DNA from 3 places in the Ureibacillus sp. MALMAid1270 genome. Region 2 is predicted to be linked to each of the others. Evidence: riboswitches for the same ligand, from Rfam matches in the RefSeq annotation. Region 2 holds a riboswitch; each other region holds the start of a gene.
The links. A riboswitch is a leader RNA that binds a small molecule or an ion and turns the genes downstream of it on or off. The one in region 2 is predicted to bind cobalamin.
Positions count from the first base shown of each region.

Region 1: it holds a riboswitch for cobalamin, as region 2 does, so the genes downstream of both, ACOQFO_RS06440 (glutaredoxin family protein) here and ACOQFO_RS15490 (DUF4430 domain-containing protein) in region 2, are expected to answer to the same signal.
Region 3: it holds a riboswitch for cobalamin, as region 2 does, so the genes downstream of both, metE (5-methyltetrahydropteroyltriglutamate--homocysteine S-methyltransferase) here and ACOQFO_RS15490 (DUF4430 domain-containing protein) in region 2, are expected to answer to the same signal.

Region 1 is NZ_JBMIRP010000051.1:28,956-34,723, reverse strand. Features, by position in the region: gene ACOQFO_RS06445 (methyl-accepting chemotaxis protein) at 1-313, shown strand, start outside; cobalamin riboswitch at 523-704, shown strand; gene ACOQFO_RS06440 (glutaredoxin family protein) at 976-1,200, shown strand; gene nrdI (class Ib ribonucleoside-diphosphate reductase assembly flavoprotein NrdI) at 1,197-1,577, shown strand; gene nrdE (class 1b ribonucleoside-diphosphate reductase subunit alpha) at 1,552-3,645, shown strand; gene nrdF (class 1b ribonucleoside-diphosphate reductase subunit beta) at 3,633-4,601, shown strand; gene dut (dUTP diphosphatase) at 4,613-5,050, shown strand; gene ACOQFO_RS06415 (hypothetical protein) at 5,101-5,286, opposite strand; gene ACOQFO_RS06410 (AAA family ATPase) at 5,369-5,768, shown strand, end outside.
Region 2 is NZ_JBMIRP010000097.1:26,510-32,277, reverse strand. Features, by position in the region: gene ACOQFO_RS15505 (EAL domain-containing protein) at 1-1,948, shown strand, start outside; gene ACOQFO_RS15500 (alpha/beta hydrolase) at 1,998-2,639, opposite strand; gene ACOQFO_RS15495 (ECF transporter S component) at 3,089-3,640, opposite strand; gene ACOQFO_RS15490 (DUF4430 domain-containing protein) at 3,653-4,063, opposite strand; cobalamin riboswitch at 4,283-4,454, opposite strand; gene ACOQFO_RS15485 (Fur family transcriptional regulator) at 4,531-4,941, opposite strand; gene ACOQFO_RS15480 (metal ABC transporter permease) at 4,946-5,768, opposite strand, start outside.
Region 3 is NZ_JBMIRP010000030.1:49,585-55,352, forward strand. Features, by position in the region: gene ACOQFO_RS03365 (NupC/NupG family nucleoside CNT transporter) at 68-1,249, opposite strand; gene metE (5-methyltetrahydropteroyltriglutamate--homocysteine S-methyltransferase) at 1,872-4,169, opposite strand; cobalamin riboswitch at 4,330-4,509, opposite strand; gene ACOQFO_RS03375 (M15 family metallopeptidase) at 4,673-5,768, opposite strand, start outside.

The sequences.
Region 1 (5,768 bases), on a different contig from region 2:
GGCGAAAGGAATTTCTGTCATGAGTGAAGCCGGTCAGAAGTTTTCAAGTATTCGTGCGAATGTGCTAGATGTGTCAAATGAAGTGGAAGAGGTTTCTTTAGCAACAGAGGAAATGTCTCAACAATCTAATCTCGTAGCAAGTTCTACATTAACTGTACAAGAATTGACGCAATCTAACTTTACTAGTGTACAAAATATTTCTGCTTCAACTGAGGAACAATTAGCTTCAATGGAGGAAATCTCATCCTCAGCAGAAGAACTTGCAGTAATGGCGGAACAACTAAAACAAACAATACAACAATTTAAATATTAATGAATTAAAAGGGTGGTCAGAAATGGCTACCCCATTTTTATTTGCATTGCTAATAATCTATTATGATATTCGGTATTTCTACACAATTATTAGCGGTTTAGTCAACAAATAACTTTCATTTCTATTTCAAAAGTACCTAAAATAGATTCATAGGTTTACTCAATTACTAGTATGTGGTACACTTACCAATGTAACGAAACAACAACATATTGTATTAGTTTTATCTAGGTACTACCATATGTAGTTTAATAGGGAAGTTCGGTGCGAAACCGACGCTGTCCCCGCAACTGTAATGCTGACGATGATTCAATCCACTTTGTGTATATACACATGGGAAGGGAATCGGAGGGTGAGGCAAAGCCAGGAGACCTGCCTAATAAAACCAATCGAACATTTCTTCGGGGATTGAGGAATGGAGACGCAGATGTTTTCATTTATCAATTTCTGAACGTTTCCAAACTACCTCTTTTTGAAGAGGTAGTTTTTTTGCGTTTTATAAGACTTTGAATGGATTGATGAAGGACAGATCAAAGTGAAAACTAGCAGGAAGTGTCCTTCATAAGTTCAATGAAGGTCACATTGGGAAGAAAATCCATATGAACTGTCCTAAAACAAGAGGTTCAATTAACACTTAAGACAATAGTAAGAAAGAGGGATTATCAATGAAACTTTACACGAAAACAATTTGCCCAAAATGCATGTGGGTAAAATCAGAATTACAACAAGCAGGACTTGAGGTAGAAGTAATTAATATTGACCATAACGAAGAAGCGAAACAAAAGATTTTAAATGAAGGATTTCTCTCTGTTCCAGTTCTTGAGATTGACGGTGAACTTATAGGAGATGTAAAGGAGATCATTTCAAAAATTGAATTGGTTGCACAATGATTGCTTATGCAAGTCGGACGGGTAATGTGAGATATATCGTTTCCAAATTGCAAGCTCAGGCCATTGAGATTACTGAGAATTTAATAATAGATAAGCCATACCTCTTAATTACATACACAGATAAATTAGGTGAAGTTCCAACTAGAGTTTCGCAGTTTCTAGAAACCAATGGTCAACTCTGCAGAGGAGTTGTAGCCAGCGGAAATAGCAACTTTGGCAACAATTTGTTTGCTGCAGCAGGAGATAAAATAGCAATGGCTTATCAAATTCCACTAGTTCGCAAACTAGAGTTAAGAGGCTTTCAAACAGATTACGAGGCAATACAACAGTTTTACGAAACGAGGGTAAAGGATGAATACTTACTTAAAGTTGAATAACGAAGTATTAAACCGGTATAGTACAACAGGACAATTAGAGCTAGAAAAAGACCGTGAAGCAACACGACGCTATTTTTTAGAACATGTAAATGTTCGTTTACGCTACTTTATTGATATCGAGGAAAAAATCAGATATCTAGTTAATGAAGGGTATTATGAAAAGGAATTTCTCGAGAAGTATGATATGGACTTCATTAAACAAATGTACAAAAAAGCATATGATTATCATTTCCGTTTTCCGTCTTTTATGAGTGCAAGTAAGTTCTATGATAGCTATGCAATGAAAAGTCGAGATGGGCAAGAGATACTAGAAAAATATGAAGATCGTATTGTCATAATTGCTTTGTACTTGGCGCAAGGAGATCAAGAACTTGCCGAGCGTGCAGTTGAGTCAATCATGGAAGCGTACCAACCTGCAACACCGACCGCTTTAAATAGCGGGAAGAAGGCGCGTGGGGAATTAGTTAGTTGCTTCAAATTATCGATGGATGATTCAATGAATAGTATTGCTGAAAATATCGGGTATTGTTTGGAATTATCAAGACTTGGTGGGGGAGTTGGAGTTAACTTAACTGACCTCAGACCATTAGGAGATCCGATTAAAGGGATACAGAATCGTGCAAGTGGGGTAATGCCTGTTGCGAAATTACTAGAGAATTCATTCTCCTATTCAAATCAGCTTGGACAGCGAAATGGTTCAGGTGTGACGTATCTGAATATCTTCCACGCGGATATCGAGAACTTTATTTCTAGTAAAAAACCAAACGCTGACGATAAAATCCGACTAGCAACGTTATCAACTGGCATTATTATTCCAAACATATTCTTTGAACTTATGAGAAGAGATAAAGATATTGTGCTATTTAGCCCTTACGATATTTATAAAGAATATGGAAAAAGAATGTCTGAGATTTCTATCTCTGAAATGTACTATGAGCTATTGGATAATCCAAATATTCGTAAGATCAAACGTCTCAATGCGCGGAAGCTCTATACAGAAGTGAAAAAAGCGCAATTTGAATCGGGATATCCATTTGAGATTTTCGATGACAATGTGAATGAAGTACATCCACTTAAAGGAATTGGTCGAGTGAAGATGTCGAACTTATGCACAGAAATCTTGCAAGTACAAGAAACTAGCAATATTACAGACCAAGATCAAGAAAATGAATATGGATTAGATGTGTCATGTAACTTAGGTTCTATTGATATACATGCGGCAAGTAAAGTGAAAGATTTTGGGGAGTTAGTCGATACATCAATGCGCCTCTTAACAAACGTTTCGCTCATGACTAACATTAAAAATGTTCCTTCAGTTGCGAAAGCAAATCAATTAATGCATTCCGTAGGGCTTGGTGCTATGAATTTACACGGTCACCTTGTGACACAAGGGATTCTTTATGGATCGAAAGAATCTATCGATTTTATTGATTGCTTTATGGAGGCGATGAACTACTATTCTCTGAAATCATCGATGGAGATTGCAAAAGAGCGCAGAGAAACTTTCTATCGTTATGAAGATAGTGATTATGCTTCAGGTGTTTATTTCAAACAGTATGTGGAGAAAGAGGAGAAGGAAGTGTCTCCTATTGTTTTAAAAGCACTTGGCAATATTCCAATTATCACGAAACAAATGTGGGAAGATTTAAAAGAAGATGTCATGCGGTATGGTGTGTTTAATGGATATCGGCTTGCTACCGCTCCAACGGGCTCCATATCTTATATAAGATCTTGCACAGCCTCCATTGCACCTTGTACAGAGCGCGTGGAAATTCGTGATTATGCGGATAGCCGTACGATTTACCCAATGCCACATTTATCAAATGAAAATGTACATTTATATGTAGAGGCATATGATGTGAATCCTTATGACATGATTGATTTATATGCTGCTGCACAAAAACATGTGGACCAAGGAATTTCGATGACACTATATGTAACGGATCAATGGACAACTGAACAACTCGCTAAAATTTATATTTACGCTTGGACTAAGGGCATTAAATCTGTTTACTATGTACGTCAACGATTACAAACACTTGAGGAGTGTGTAGCATGTCAAATTTAATCTATGAAGCTGTCAATTGGAATAAACCAACGAGTGATCTAGCGCAAGTTTTTTGGGACCAACAATGGAAACAAATTTGGTTTCCTGAAGAAATCGCTGTATCCAAAGACGTCAAACAATGGCAAGATTTTGAACATCAAGAAACTTATAAAAAGGTATTTGCAGGGCTAACTTTATTGGATACAGTTCAAACAAATATCGGAATGAATAAAATCGCAGCACATGTGACGGATATGCAGGAAAAAGCTGTTTTGACTGTATTTGGTTCCTTTGAAGCGATCCATGCAAAATCTTATTCTTATATTTTTACAACACTTTGTACGAACTCAGAAATTGATGAACTCTTTGAGTGGGTGAAGAAAAATGAGTTCCTGCAATACAAAGCCAATAAAATCAGTGAAATTTACAACGCCATTGAAGAGGGTAATCCTGAAAGTTTATGGAAAGCAATGTATGCGTCCGTAATGCTAGAGTCGTTTTTATTCTACTCCGGATTTTTCTATCCACTATATCTAGGTGGACAAGGCGTACTGCGAAACAGTGCGGAAGTAATATCACTTATACTTCGTGACGAATCAATTCACGGTGTAGCTGTAGGCTTTTTCGCACAAAACCTATTCAAACAATTCCCTCAAGAAAAACAAGACGAGTTAAAAGTTTGGGGCTATGACCTACTACTTGATTTATATCAAAATGAAATGAATTATACGGATGATTTATATGCGGAAACAGGTTTATCGCCTGAAGTAAAAGTTTATATACGTTATAATGCAAATAAGGCATTAATGAACGTAGGTTTTGATGCGATGTTTCCTGAAGAAGAAGTAAATCCGATTGTGATGAATGGTATTCGAAATGAAGGATCCACATACGACTTCTTCTCACAAAAAGGATCTAGTTACGCGAAAGCTAAAGTCGCACCAATTACAGACGAAACTTTCCAATTTAATCGATAAGGATGACAACAATGAACTACGAAGTAAAAATTAAAAGAATTCACGAAGAGGCACAAATTCCATTACAAGCAAACCCAGGGGATGCAGGTATGGATCTTTATTCGATTGAATCTGTAGAAATACCACCAGGTGAAGCAAGATTAATTAAAACAGGAATCCAACTGGAGTTACCAAAAGGGACTGAAGCACAAGTTCGCCCTAGAAGTGGACTTGCTCTTAAACATAGTATTACTGTTCTAAACAGCCCCGGTACAATCGATGAAGGGTATCGTGGCGAAATAGGTGTAATTCTCATTAATCATGGAAAAGCAACCTTCCATGTTGAAAAAGCAATGCGCATTGCTCAAATGGTGATTCAAACCGTTCCGCAAGTTCATTTAGTTGAGGTAGAGGCTTTATCCGAAACTGAAAGAGGAGAATCGGGATTCGGCTCGAGCGGGACAAAGTAGTAAAATACAGAGATTCCCATAAGTAAGTTAAATACCTATGGGAATCTTTCTTACTTCTCAAGTTTCTTTGTCATTTTATCAACCCAGTCGCTAAATGACTCTTTGTTTTTATTATTGGATTTTGTAAAATTATCCTCCGAACCATATTCCTCATCTGATTGGCGAAGATTTTTCTTCCGTAACGGAATTTTGTCATTAAAATTGGAATAGATATCAAAATCATTACGCTCTGTCATATCTTCATCTCCTTTCATCTGTTAATATGATAATAATTACTTATGTTTATGTACCTAAGATCATATAAAAGCTGGTGATACTATGTTTTTGAAAAGAATTGAATTACTCCGCAATGAAATCCCCTCTTATAAAAATTACCCATTATCTATACCAGCAATACGTAACCTTCATCAACTTGATATTCATCATAATGTCACATTTTTTGTAGGGGAAAATGGGACAGGGAAATCGACTCTACTTGAAGCAATAGCAGATAAATGTGGATTTAATACAGCAGGTGGTGGAAGAAATAATGAGTATTATGTCCATGCTTCCGAATCTTCCTTATCAGAATATATAAGGCTTGCTTGGTTACCGAAAGTATCGAACGGTTTCTTTCTAAGAGCAGAGTCTTTTAATCAATTTGCTTCTCATATCGATGAAATCGCAAGTGAATATCCAAGTATATACGATGCTTATGGTGGGAATTCTTTACATGAGC
Region 2 (5,768 bases):
AGAAATTGAGATTAATATAAAAACAGAAACACCTTTTGAACTCAATTTGATTCACTATCATAAAGACGGAACTCCATTTTGGAATTGTATTAACTCATTCCCCATAAGGGACATGTCAAATAAAGTACAATATACGGTACTTCTATTTAAAAATATTACAGATTCTTCTTTAGACAAAATGCTTTCGAAACTGGAAAGAGAAGTATATGCGGAATTAGAGCAAGGAGCAGATTCGGAAAATATACTACAGTTAATTACTGAAAAAGTAGAAAAATATTATATTCGCAATATATACTGTGCTATTAGAGTTTTACAACCAAATCAAGAACTAAAAGTGGTAGCAACTGGTTCCCTACCACTACATACTATCGAAGAAATTAACAAGAATTTGCTCGATTCAAGTGCTGGTTTTAACGAAAATACAATTTATATTGACCAATATTCATCTAAACGGAAGAACAAATCGAGTTCAAAGCAAAGAGACTTAATTCATTCTGTCACTTCAAGTTGGTCAAAACCAATCGTGAACCAACATAAAGTCATATTAGGTAGTATTACGATTTATTTAAAAAATGAATCTTCGTTAAAACAAACGGACATTGAGTTTTTAAATAAATTATCACCTATTATTTCACTGTCATTAAAGTATGCAGAACAGAAAAAAGAATTAAAGAAGTTAGCTTTTTTTGACATGAACTCAGGATTACCCAATCCTAATTACTTTTACACCAATTTATCACAATGGATACAGAAAGATTTTTCTGGAGTATTATTAATACTCCAACCTGTTGAATATGCCGGGATAGTAGATTTGTACGGTAGGAAAACGGGTGATGAGCTGTTAAAACAAATTGGTCATCGAATACAAACTCTATGTAATGATCATGATGATATGATTTATGGTCGTTTCTCAAATTCTTCTATTATTAAAGCGATTCATATTGATAAAAAGGATGTAGAGTCATACGTATCCAATTTAAGGAATTTACTAACTATAACGCCATATGATCTAACAGAAAGAGAAATGTTTATCAACTTTAATATGGGAATCACCTATTTTAGTTCTGAAGTAGCAATGGACGAAAGTATTCGACAAGCTGATATCGCTCTTACAAGCTCTAGAAGAAAGTACGGAACAGTTGTTACTTTCTTTGACGAAGAAACAAATAAAGTCATGCAAAAGGAAATGGATACATTAAACCAATTAATCTATGGGCTTAAAAATAACGAATTTACAGCTTTTCTTCAACCAAAGGTTAATTTAAATACTGGTGATATTGAAGGCTTTGAAGCATTAGCAAGATGGAATTCACCTGTACTTGGATTTGTTTCTCCAGCTTCATTTATACCTATTGCAGAATCTAGCGGAAAAATACGAGAAATTGATAATGCTATCTTAAAACAAGTTTTAGAATGGCAGCAACAAAGAAAAATTCATGGATTAAAACAGGTACCAGTATCTGTAAATATTTCCCCTGTTCATTTTTACCATGAAACTTTCGTAGATGACTTTATCCAACTTGTAAGTCAATATGATATTAGTCCGGATCTCATACAAATCGAAGTGACGGAAAACTTTGAGCTAGTTGACTTTGAGAAGGCAAAAGAAATTTTATTAAAATTAAAAGCATTCGGATACGATAGCTCGATTGATGATTTTGGTGTTGGATTTTCTTCTTTAAGTTATATACAGCAACTTCCATTCTCTGAAATTAAAATTGACCGGTCATTTATTAGTAATATGAACAATAATGAAATGTACTCTGTTGTCCAAACAATTGTACAATTAGCCTCAAAATTAAATATGAATGCTGTTGCGGAAGGAATTGAAACGATTGAACAGTATCATTTTTTAAAAAATATTGGTTGTGTCATTGGGCAAGGATACTACTTCCATAAACCTATGCCAATCGTTGAAGCGGAAATGTTATTAAATTCAAACCAATAACAATATAAAAACTCCACGTTCACCATCAATTGGTAAACGTGGAGTTTTATTAACATTTTGTACTAATTTCAATAAATGAATGAAAATCTTTTATATTTTCAGGAGAAACACCATGACCCACTGGGTAAGTTTTAAAGGTTACGTTCGCCCCGTACTCTTCAAAAAATCGCTTATTATTTTCTCCCCATTGGATTGGGAAGTCATAGTCATACTCACCATGTGAAATAAATACTTTGGCGTCTTTTATACCCGCTTTCTTATAATCAGCGATAACAAAATCAGGTATATAACCACTTAGAGCAACAGTACCTGCTATTTCATTTCCTAGGAAAAGCGCTAATGTTTGCGCAATAACCGCGCCTTGATTGAACCCAATAATATAAACTTTCTTAGGATCTAATTGATATTCCTCTACTGCTTCTTTTATAAAGTCCAGCGTAAATAAAATCATTTTATCAAATATTTCTCTATTTGGTTTCCCCTCTTCTTCAAAAGTATAGAAAGCAAAACCAGGACGGTGTGCAATTGGTCCTCTTAAGCTAAAAATATGGCAATTCCCTTTATATGAATCGACTAGTTGAAGTAAATCATCTTCATTACTACCTAGTCCGTGTAATAAAAAAATTGCAGCTCCTTTTTCATCTATTTGAAATGAAGGTGCTATATGTTTAAATGTGTAAGGTGATTTCATAAGTATTTAGTCCTTCCTGTATTATCATCTAATAAGTGTAACAAAAAATTTGTACTTTCGAAATAAAAGTATAAGAAAGTGAATGTTGAATTACGAATTAAGTATTATTTTTTAATATTGTGAAAATTTACAAATTTCCTCTAGTAATTATACGAAAATAGTTATAAACTAATAGTATTACCTAGGAAATTCTGAGGAGATTCAATTATTGGCCGAAAACCAAGCACGCTTCGTAAAAGCTTGCGTCATTGAATTGAAAACGAATTCATATAATTAGACCATTCGTAATAGTTGTAAGGAAGCAATCTGAATTTATGAGCAATTCTCTAATAGCAATTGTAATAATTAATATACTAGTACATATTCTCGTTTTAACAATGATTAAGCAGCAACTTACACATTTAGAAAGGGTTGACCTGAAATTTAATTTTCAAGTCAACCCTTTTACATTATCCAAATAACTTTTTCTTTTCTTTTTCCATTAATTTAATGATGATTGGTCCTAATACTAAGAAAAAACCGAAGTTACCGATTGCATGGTAAATATCAAATGGAATGCCGGCTAAATAATAGGCAATAAACATTACACCATTGCCAATAAATAGCATATTTAATGAAACGACAAATCCATAGAACATTCCCATTAATGCTGAATAGAACGCTAGGATAGCGAATGGTATCTTTTTATATATTCTCCCTAATAGACCAGAAACAATGGCTACAGCCCCCCATGCGAGCAATTGCATGATTAAAAAGGGACCGAACCCTAATACTAAATTTGAACCAAACACAGTCAAGACTGCTAATGTTAAACCAATTCTAATACCGAATACTAGTGACACACAAATAATGATTGTTGTTGAAGGTTGTACATTTGGGATTCCTACTGTATAAATTCTTCCAACAATGCTTAAAGCAGCAAGACATGCAATGATTGTCATTACTCTTGTTGATTGTCTTATTTTCATTGTGTGTCCTAACTGAAGATTTTTATCTTCCAATATTTCACCTCATTAGTAAGAGGATAGCTCCCAAGTAATTTTGTCTCCATCTTTAAGGATTACTTCTCCTGCGCCTACCATTGACATTTCACCATTTACTGATAATGCCCAAAACGTTTTTGTAGCTTCGCCAGCTTCTACACCATTAATAGTTGTAACAAAGCCGCCTTCTTCAACAGCATTTAATTCCCTAATTGTTACTTCTAATGCTGTTTCACCTTCAGTAAATGTAACTTCTTTAGATTCTGTTTTACCGTCATTGATTACTTCAAGTACTACTTTTGACTCTTCTACATTCGTTTCAGCTGTATTATTCGATGTTTGTTCAGCAGGTTTTACCTCTTCTTGTGTTTGATTACCACATCCAACTAAAGCGATTACTACTACCATTAATAAAGATATTCTTTTAAGTATGTTTTTCATTTGAAACTCTCCTTCGTATTTTCCCTTTTTAATATGTAATCCAGATTTAAAAATTTCCTTACTAGCCCTCCTACATTTTTTTCGTGAATTAATCTACAGAAAGAACAGAGGCAAAATAAAAAGCCACCCTAGAATGGATGGCAAGAAATACTTGTTATTAACACTGAAATTGTGTGTTCACGAGATTTGCCGTACATTCTCTTTAATTCCGAAGAGGTTTGTTACGATCAGAAAAAGACAGGTCTCCTGGCTTGTGCATTCACATTTTTGGAGCCTTCCCATCATTTGACAGTGGCATATTCCAAAACTAGCACTTACAGTTGCGGATACAGCTTCGGATTTTCACCGAATTCCCAATTAAGCATCATGCGTCTATTTCCTGCAAGATTATTCACTTAATAGCAATTTAACATACTATTCATAAAATTAGTAGTCTTATTTTATTTCGTTATCAGTTTTAGGTAAATTTAAGCACAATTTGGACATTTTCCGTAAATTTCAAATTTGTGCGATTCAATTTCACAACCAGGTAGTCTCTCGGATAACATTTCCATAGGACAAATTTCTATATTTTTTACCTTTCCACATTCCATACAAATAAAATGATGGTGGTGATGATCTGATTCGCATTGCATTCGGAAGTTTCTTTCTCCGTTTAACTCTGTTTCTTCTAAAATACCTAATTCTACAAAAGTAGAAAGATTACGATAAATCGTATCAAAACTCATACCAGGGAAATCTTTTTTTAATACAGACAGTAAATCCCGCGCTGTTAAATATTTTTCTGTTTCACTAAACATATTTAATATTAGTTCACGTTTGTCAGTCTTTTTAAAACCATTTTCTTTTAGAATTTCCCAAGCTTTTGTAATGTTCACTTCTTTATCTCCTTTCTACTCGTAAATTGTTACCAAACTTTTTAAAGAAAATTACGATGAATAGAATAATAATGGATGTTACAACAATTGTACCACCTGGCGCTAAATTTAAATAAAATGCGCTTACTAATCCAATAATTACCGAAGATTCACCAAAAATAATCGAATAGATGATTGTTGACTTAAAACCTTTTGCAATTCGCATAGCAGCTGCAACAGGTAATGTTATTAGTGAGGAAACCAATAAAATACCAACTATACGCATACTAGCAGCAATCACTAATGCTACAACAATCATAAATAATAAGTGAATCCATTTAGATGGTAGGCCTGTTGCTTTTGCGTACTCTTCATCAAATGATAATACAAACATTTCCTTAAAGAATAACAATAGAAAGACAATGACGATTAATGCGATGATGAATATAACTCCAAGATCTTGTCTGGATACAACAGAGACAGAGCCAAATAAATAACTCATTAAGTCTGTACTAAACCCACTTGCTAATGAAATAAAAATCGCCGATAAACCAATCCCCGCTGACATGATAATTGGTATCGCGAGTTCCTCATAGTGTTTATATAAACTTCTTAAACGTTCAATTAAGATGGATCCTCCTACTGAAGCCACGATTCCCAAATAGATTGGATTCAGTAAAGCGAGTGAAGCTACAGATTGACTTAAATATAAGCTCCCTGCAATTCCTGCTAAAGTTACATGGGATAGAGCATCTGCTATTAATGACATACGTCTAACAACGATAAATACGCCTAATAAAGGGGCAATAATGCCAATAATTAAACCTGAGAGAAAAGCGTTTTGTATT
Region 3 (5,768 bases), on a different contig from region 2:
AGAGAGTTAACTATAAATAAAAAGACCACCAAAATCGTTTTAATAAAACGTTTTAGTGGTCCTTAAATTAAATAACTAAACTTACAATAATCGATGATAATACACTTACAAGAGTGGCACCATATAGTAGTTTCAATCCAAAACGCGCGACTATGTTCCCTTGCTTTTCATTAAGACCTTTGACTGCTCCAGCTATAATACCAATCGATGCGAAGTTGGCAAAGGAAACTAAGAATACAGAAAGTATGCCCAGTGTTCGTTCGCTAAATTCATAATTTCCTCCAGATAAATCCAACATGGCAACAAATTCATTTGTCACTAATTTAGTAGCCATAATTCCTCCGGCACTCACTGCCTCAGACATTGGAATCCCCATAATGAAAGCAATTGGAGCAAAAATATAACCTAAAAGCTCTTGGAAAGAAATATTTAACACTAACTCGAAGACATAGTTGAAACCTGCAATTAAAGCTGTATAACCGATTAACATTGCACCTACGACAATGGCAACCTTAAATCCGTCCATGATATACTCACCGAGCATTTCAAAGAAGGATTGCTTTTCATGTTCTTCAATTTCTAATATATCTTCTTTAGCACCTACATCGTACGGATTAATAAGTGTAGCGATGATAAATCCGCCAAATAGGTTTAACACTAAAGCGGTAACAATATATTTTGGTTCTAGCATTGTCATATACGCACCAACGATGGACATTGATACAGTTGACATTGCTGAAGCGCATAAAGTATACAAACGTTGTTTCGAAAGGTGACCAAGTTGTTTTTTCAACGTGATGAAAACTTCTGATTGACCGACCATTAGCGAAGCAACTGCATTATAAGATTCAAGTTTTCCCATTCCATTCACTTTACTTAAAATATAACCAATCCACTTCATAAGAAACGGTAGTACTTTGATATATTGAAGAATGCCAATTAATGCAGAAATAAAAACAATTGGAAGCAATACATTTAAGAAGAATGGACTTTCGCCTTCATTTGCAATACCACCAAATACGAAATTAACCCCTTCAGCTGCTAATTCGAGAAGCTTAGAGAAAACAGCTGCAATTCCTTTCGTTATTAATAAACCAATTTCTGTATTTAATAATAACAATGATAACAGGATTTGAATGATAATCATTATTATAACTGGTTTAATTTTTATCTTTTTTCGATCGGAACTAGCGATCCAAGCTAAAAATAATACAACTAAAATTCCTAAAATTGATATAACATATTGCATATGTAACCTCCTGATGAATTAATATGTGCGCGCTTACAATGGAAGTTACTACTAACATACCGCTTACGCATAGTAACCTCTTTTCACTACAATTGCAATGAATATTTTGCGAATATTAGCGGAAAACAAATAAACAGTTTATTCAAAAGAATATTTCTATTTTGAAGTTTAACCATAAAATAGAATCTTACGCCCAAATTTGTTTTATTAAAAACTAATAACCTCACTAGAATTTCATGGATTCACTAATGCGTTTTCTCGATTTGGGAAAATAAAAAATGCTTAATTGAATCTATACAGATTAACTAAGCATTTATAGTAAAAGGGTTAACTTAAACCATATTTCCTATTCAATTGCTAGACAATACCAACAGAAGCTAATAATACGATAATTAAAATAATAATTTTTCCGTCAATCCTGTTTTCCCACCAGTGATACCATCGAATGGAAATATTTCTCCTTCGAGCTGTGATGTTCCTCATTTCTGAATATTCTAGTTAAATAAAGAATGGCGTCCGAAAGACTAATGAAGATTACCATTTCGTGACGCCTATTAATGTTATTAGAAAATACTAGGCAATATCAATTAATTAACCTATTTGTTGAAAAAGAGAGTGCAATTTAATTTACATTATTACTCAAAACTTCATGGCGTAGTAATTTTGCAGCCTTGACCATGTTCGTTAAAGCAGCGACTGTTTCAGGCTCTTGACGTGTTTTTAACCCACAATCTGGATTAATCCAAAATCGCTCTTTTGGAATAACTTGTAAACTTGCATTTAATATTTCCATCATTTCAGAAACATCCGGTACACGTGGACTATGAATATCGTATACTCCTAAACCAATGCCTAATTCATAAGGATGTTGTTGAAGGGAATAGATCAATTCGCCATGACTTCTTGATGTTTCTAATGAGATGACATCTGCATCAAGGGATTCAATCGGTTCAATAAAATCATTAAACTCCACATAACACATATGTGTATGAATTTGTGTTTCATTTTTTACGCTAGATGTCGCTAACTTAAATGCATTAACCGCCCACGTTAAATAGTCCGACCAATTTTCTTTACGAAGCGGCAGGCCTTCTCGAAGTGCAGGTTCATCTACTTGAATAATTGCAATCCCAGAACGTTCTAATTCTAAAATTTCTTGACGTAATGCTATGGCAATTTGATTTGCAACAACTTCTCTTGGCACATCATTTCTAACAAATGACCAGTTTAAAATAGTTACAGGTCCTGTTAACATACCTTTAACGTGAGCATCTGTTAGTTTTTGAGCAAAGAGTACTTCTTTTAAGGTCATAGGGCTTGTCCATTCAACATCTCCGTAAATGATAGGAGGCTTTACACATCGAGAACCATACGAAACGACCCATGCATTTTGTGTAAAAGCAAAACCTGTTAATTTCTCGCCGAAGAACTCTACCATATCAGTACGTTCAAATTCGCCATGTACAAAAATATCTAGCCCAATTTCTTCTTGTAATTTAATCCAACGGGCTGTTTCCTTTTCAATAAATGCCTCATATTCCGTATCTGAAATTTGCTTTTTACGCCAAGCTGCACGTGTTTTTTTCACTTCAGATGATTGTGGGAAACTACCAATTGTCGTGGTAGGAAAAAGTGGTAAACCTAATACCTGTTGTTGAATCAATCTGCGTTGATCGTATGGTAGTGCTCTTGAAAAATCATTCGCCGTAATAGATTGCATTATTTCTTGCACTCGTTTATTGTTTCTGATTGGATGCGTTGCAAGTGCTTCAATAATCTCCATACTTTCAGAAACAGCCTTTTCTTTGATCCATTTACCATGTTTAATGTAGTGAGTTACATGAACAATCTCACTTATTTTCTCATCCGCAAATGAAAGAGCATTTAATAAAACAGGTTCTAACTTTTGCTCATTTCTAGTAGTAATTGGTACATGTTGTAAGCTACATGACGATTCAATCCAAACTGATTGCGCCTTGCTTAAATACACTACACTTTCAATCTCTGACACGACTTCTGCCAGATTACTAGACCAAATATCACGACCATTTATACAACCGATTGCTAATACTTTGTTATTTGGAAACCCATGTTTCCGAATCGCTTCCTTATTTTCTTTTTTCCCGTGGACAAAATCTAAACCAATTCCTGCAACTGGTAAATTTGATAATCGTTCATAGGATGTCAATGCTTCGAAATAAGTTTGTAGCATAATTTTTGCAGATGGAACACTCTCTGCTAGTTTACTATAGATTTGCTCAACTAATCGAACCTCATCATCTGGAAGGGATTTTGTTAAAGAAGGCTCTTCAAGTTGAATCCACTCAGCACCCGCATCTACTAATTGTTGTATCACTTCTGCATAAAGTGGCAGTAATTGTAGAATAAAGATTGCTTTAGTTTGATCATCATAACCTTTTGATAAATCCATAAATGTATAAGGGCCTATTAAAGTAGGCTTCGCAATAATATTTAGTTCATTTTTCGCTTCTAAAAAATATTCTAGTAATATATTTTCTTTTAGTTTCAATTGTTTTCCATCAAATTCAGGAACGATATAGTGATAATTTGTATTAAACCATTTTGTCATTTCACAAGCGACTACATTTTTTGCGCCACGTGCCATTGCATAATAACGAGTTAGTGCTGTTTCATTATTTAATGATTGATATCGCTCAGGAATAATACCAAACATAAAAGCTAAGTCGAGCATACGATCATATAGTGTAAAATCACCAACCGTAATATAATCGATTCCTAATTCTTGCTGACGTTTCAGATTGTGTAATCGTAGTTCCTTCATTTGCTGATGAAACTGAACTTCTGAAAGGTCACCTTTCCAAAAACTTTCTACAATTTTTTTCCATTGTCGTTGTTCCCCAATATATGGGTAACCAACCACTGTACTAATTACTTCCATTTCGATAAGCCTCCTTTTGTATTACATAACCCAAATAAAAAAGCTATTTCTGAACTTCAGAAATAGCCTTGGACTTATCTATGCACAATTGTAAAAAGCGTAAAAAAATTATTTTTACGTCTCCACTCGCACAGACACCACCTATTTCCTCGTAGGTATTTGGTGTGCACTTAAATAGGCAGGTCTCCTGACTTTTCATCAACGCAATTCAATGCCTTCCCATTCTCACAGTGGCTTCTTTTGAATTGCTCCGAATTTACAGTTGCGGGACAGTGTTGGATTTTCACCAAGCTTCCCTTTTAAGCTTATTTTCATAAGCACCTATTTCGACACGTTATGTAATTCATTTCATTATACATAAAAAATTGAAATGTTCAATTAATTCTTATTATTTTTTCTAGTATTGTAAATAATTCTTGAAGGATTTTGGCATTTTACAACTGGTATATAAAAAAGAAACCAAATTTCAAATTGGTTTCTTTTCATTAAGATATGAGCTAAATCTATTCCTTCGAATTTTGATTAGTAGACGGAATTTCACTATAAATTTCCGTTAAAACATATCCTCCATCGCTACTATTATCCTTCACTTCATTCAACGCATCTAAATCATTAAAATGCCACCATTCAGATGCTAACGGTGTAAGCCCGGCTTTTGTATTATAAGTTTGAAGATTGATGGCTGCTTCGTTCATTTTGTCAGATAACTTAACATTTTTCCAAGCTGTTGGAGAAATGGCTGAAACAGGGTATTTGAATGTAGCTGAGGCGAAGCTCAACTCGTGAATTGGTGTCGGCATTGTATACTCTGTATAGTTAGTGATTTCATTAACTGCATAATTTCCAATCACAACCGACTCAATTGAGTTTACCTTTGCTAAGCTTACATCGATTGCATAACCAACTTGATGATTCGAAACATTTGTTGCAATAAACCAATTGATCGACCATGGAGCCGTACTAATTCCAGCAGCAACCTCAAAATCAATCGTAGCTAGTTTAGATAATTCATTTACAATGGCTTGTTGAGCAGCATAAGGTCGATATCCTTCGTAGATAAGCAAAGAGTTCCCATCCGCTAATGCGTATTGCTGTGCGAGATGAATCTTTTTAGACATGGAATATAATACAGGGACTATGAATTCTTCTTTTCCAAGTCTCTTATTGAAAGTTTTACCTTGGTAAAGAGGTTGTCCTGTAATATTAGGAATTGACTTTCCTGAAGATACATATTTAGCAGAATACGTATTGGTATTATCATAAATAATGGACGGGATTACATCTGGCAAATTAATAAAACAATACTTATGCAATACCCATCCATTTGAAGTTTCATTTTGTATGAACCACCAATCACCATCCTCTTGGATGATTTCAAAAGCAGTACCTGGTTCAAGTAGCTGAACAGTTTTAGAATCTTGACTTGCAGATTCTTTTAACTCTAACTGAACAGAAGTAAATCCTGTTGCACCGATTACTGGCAATTCCAGATCTCCCTCGTATAGTTCTGGTTTAGGAGTGGGAGGTTGTACAACAGTCGGAATTTTTTCTTCAGGAGTTGCTATTTCATTATTTAAATCTTCATTATCTTCTACTTCA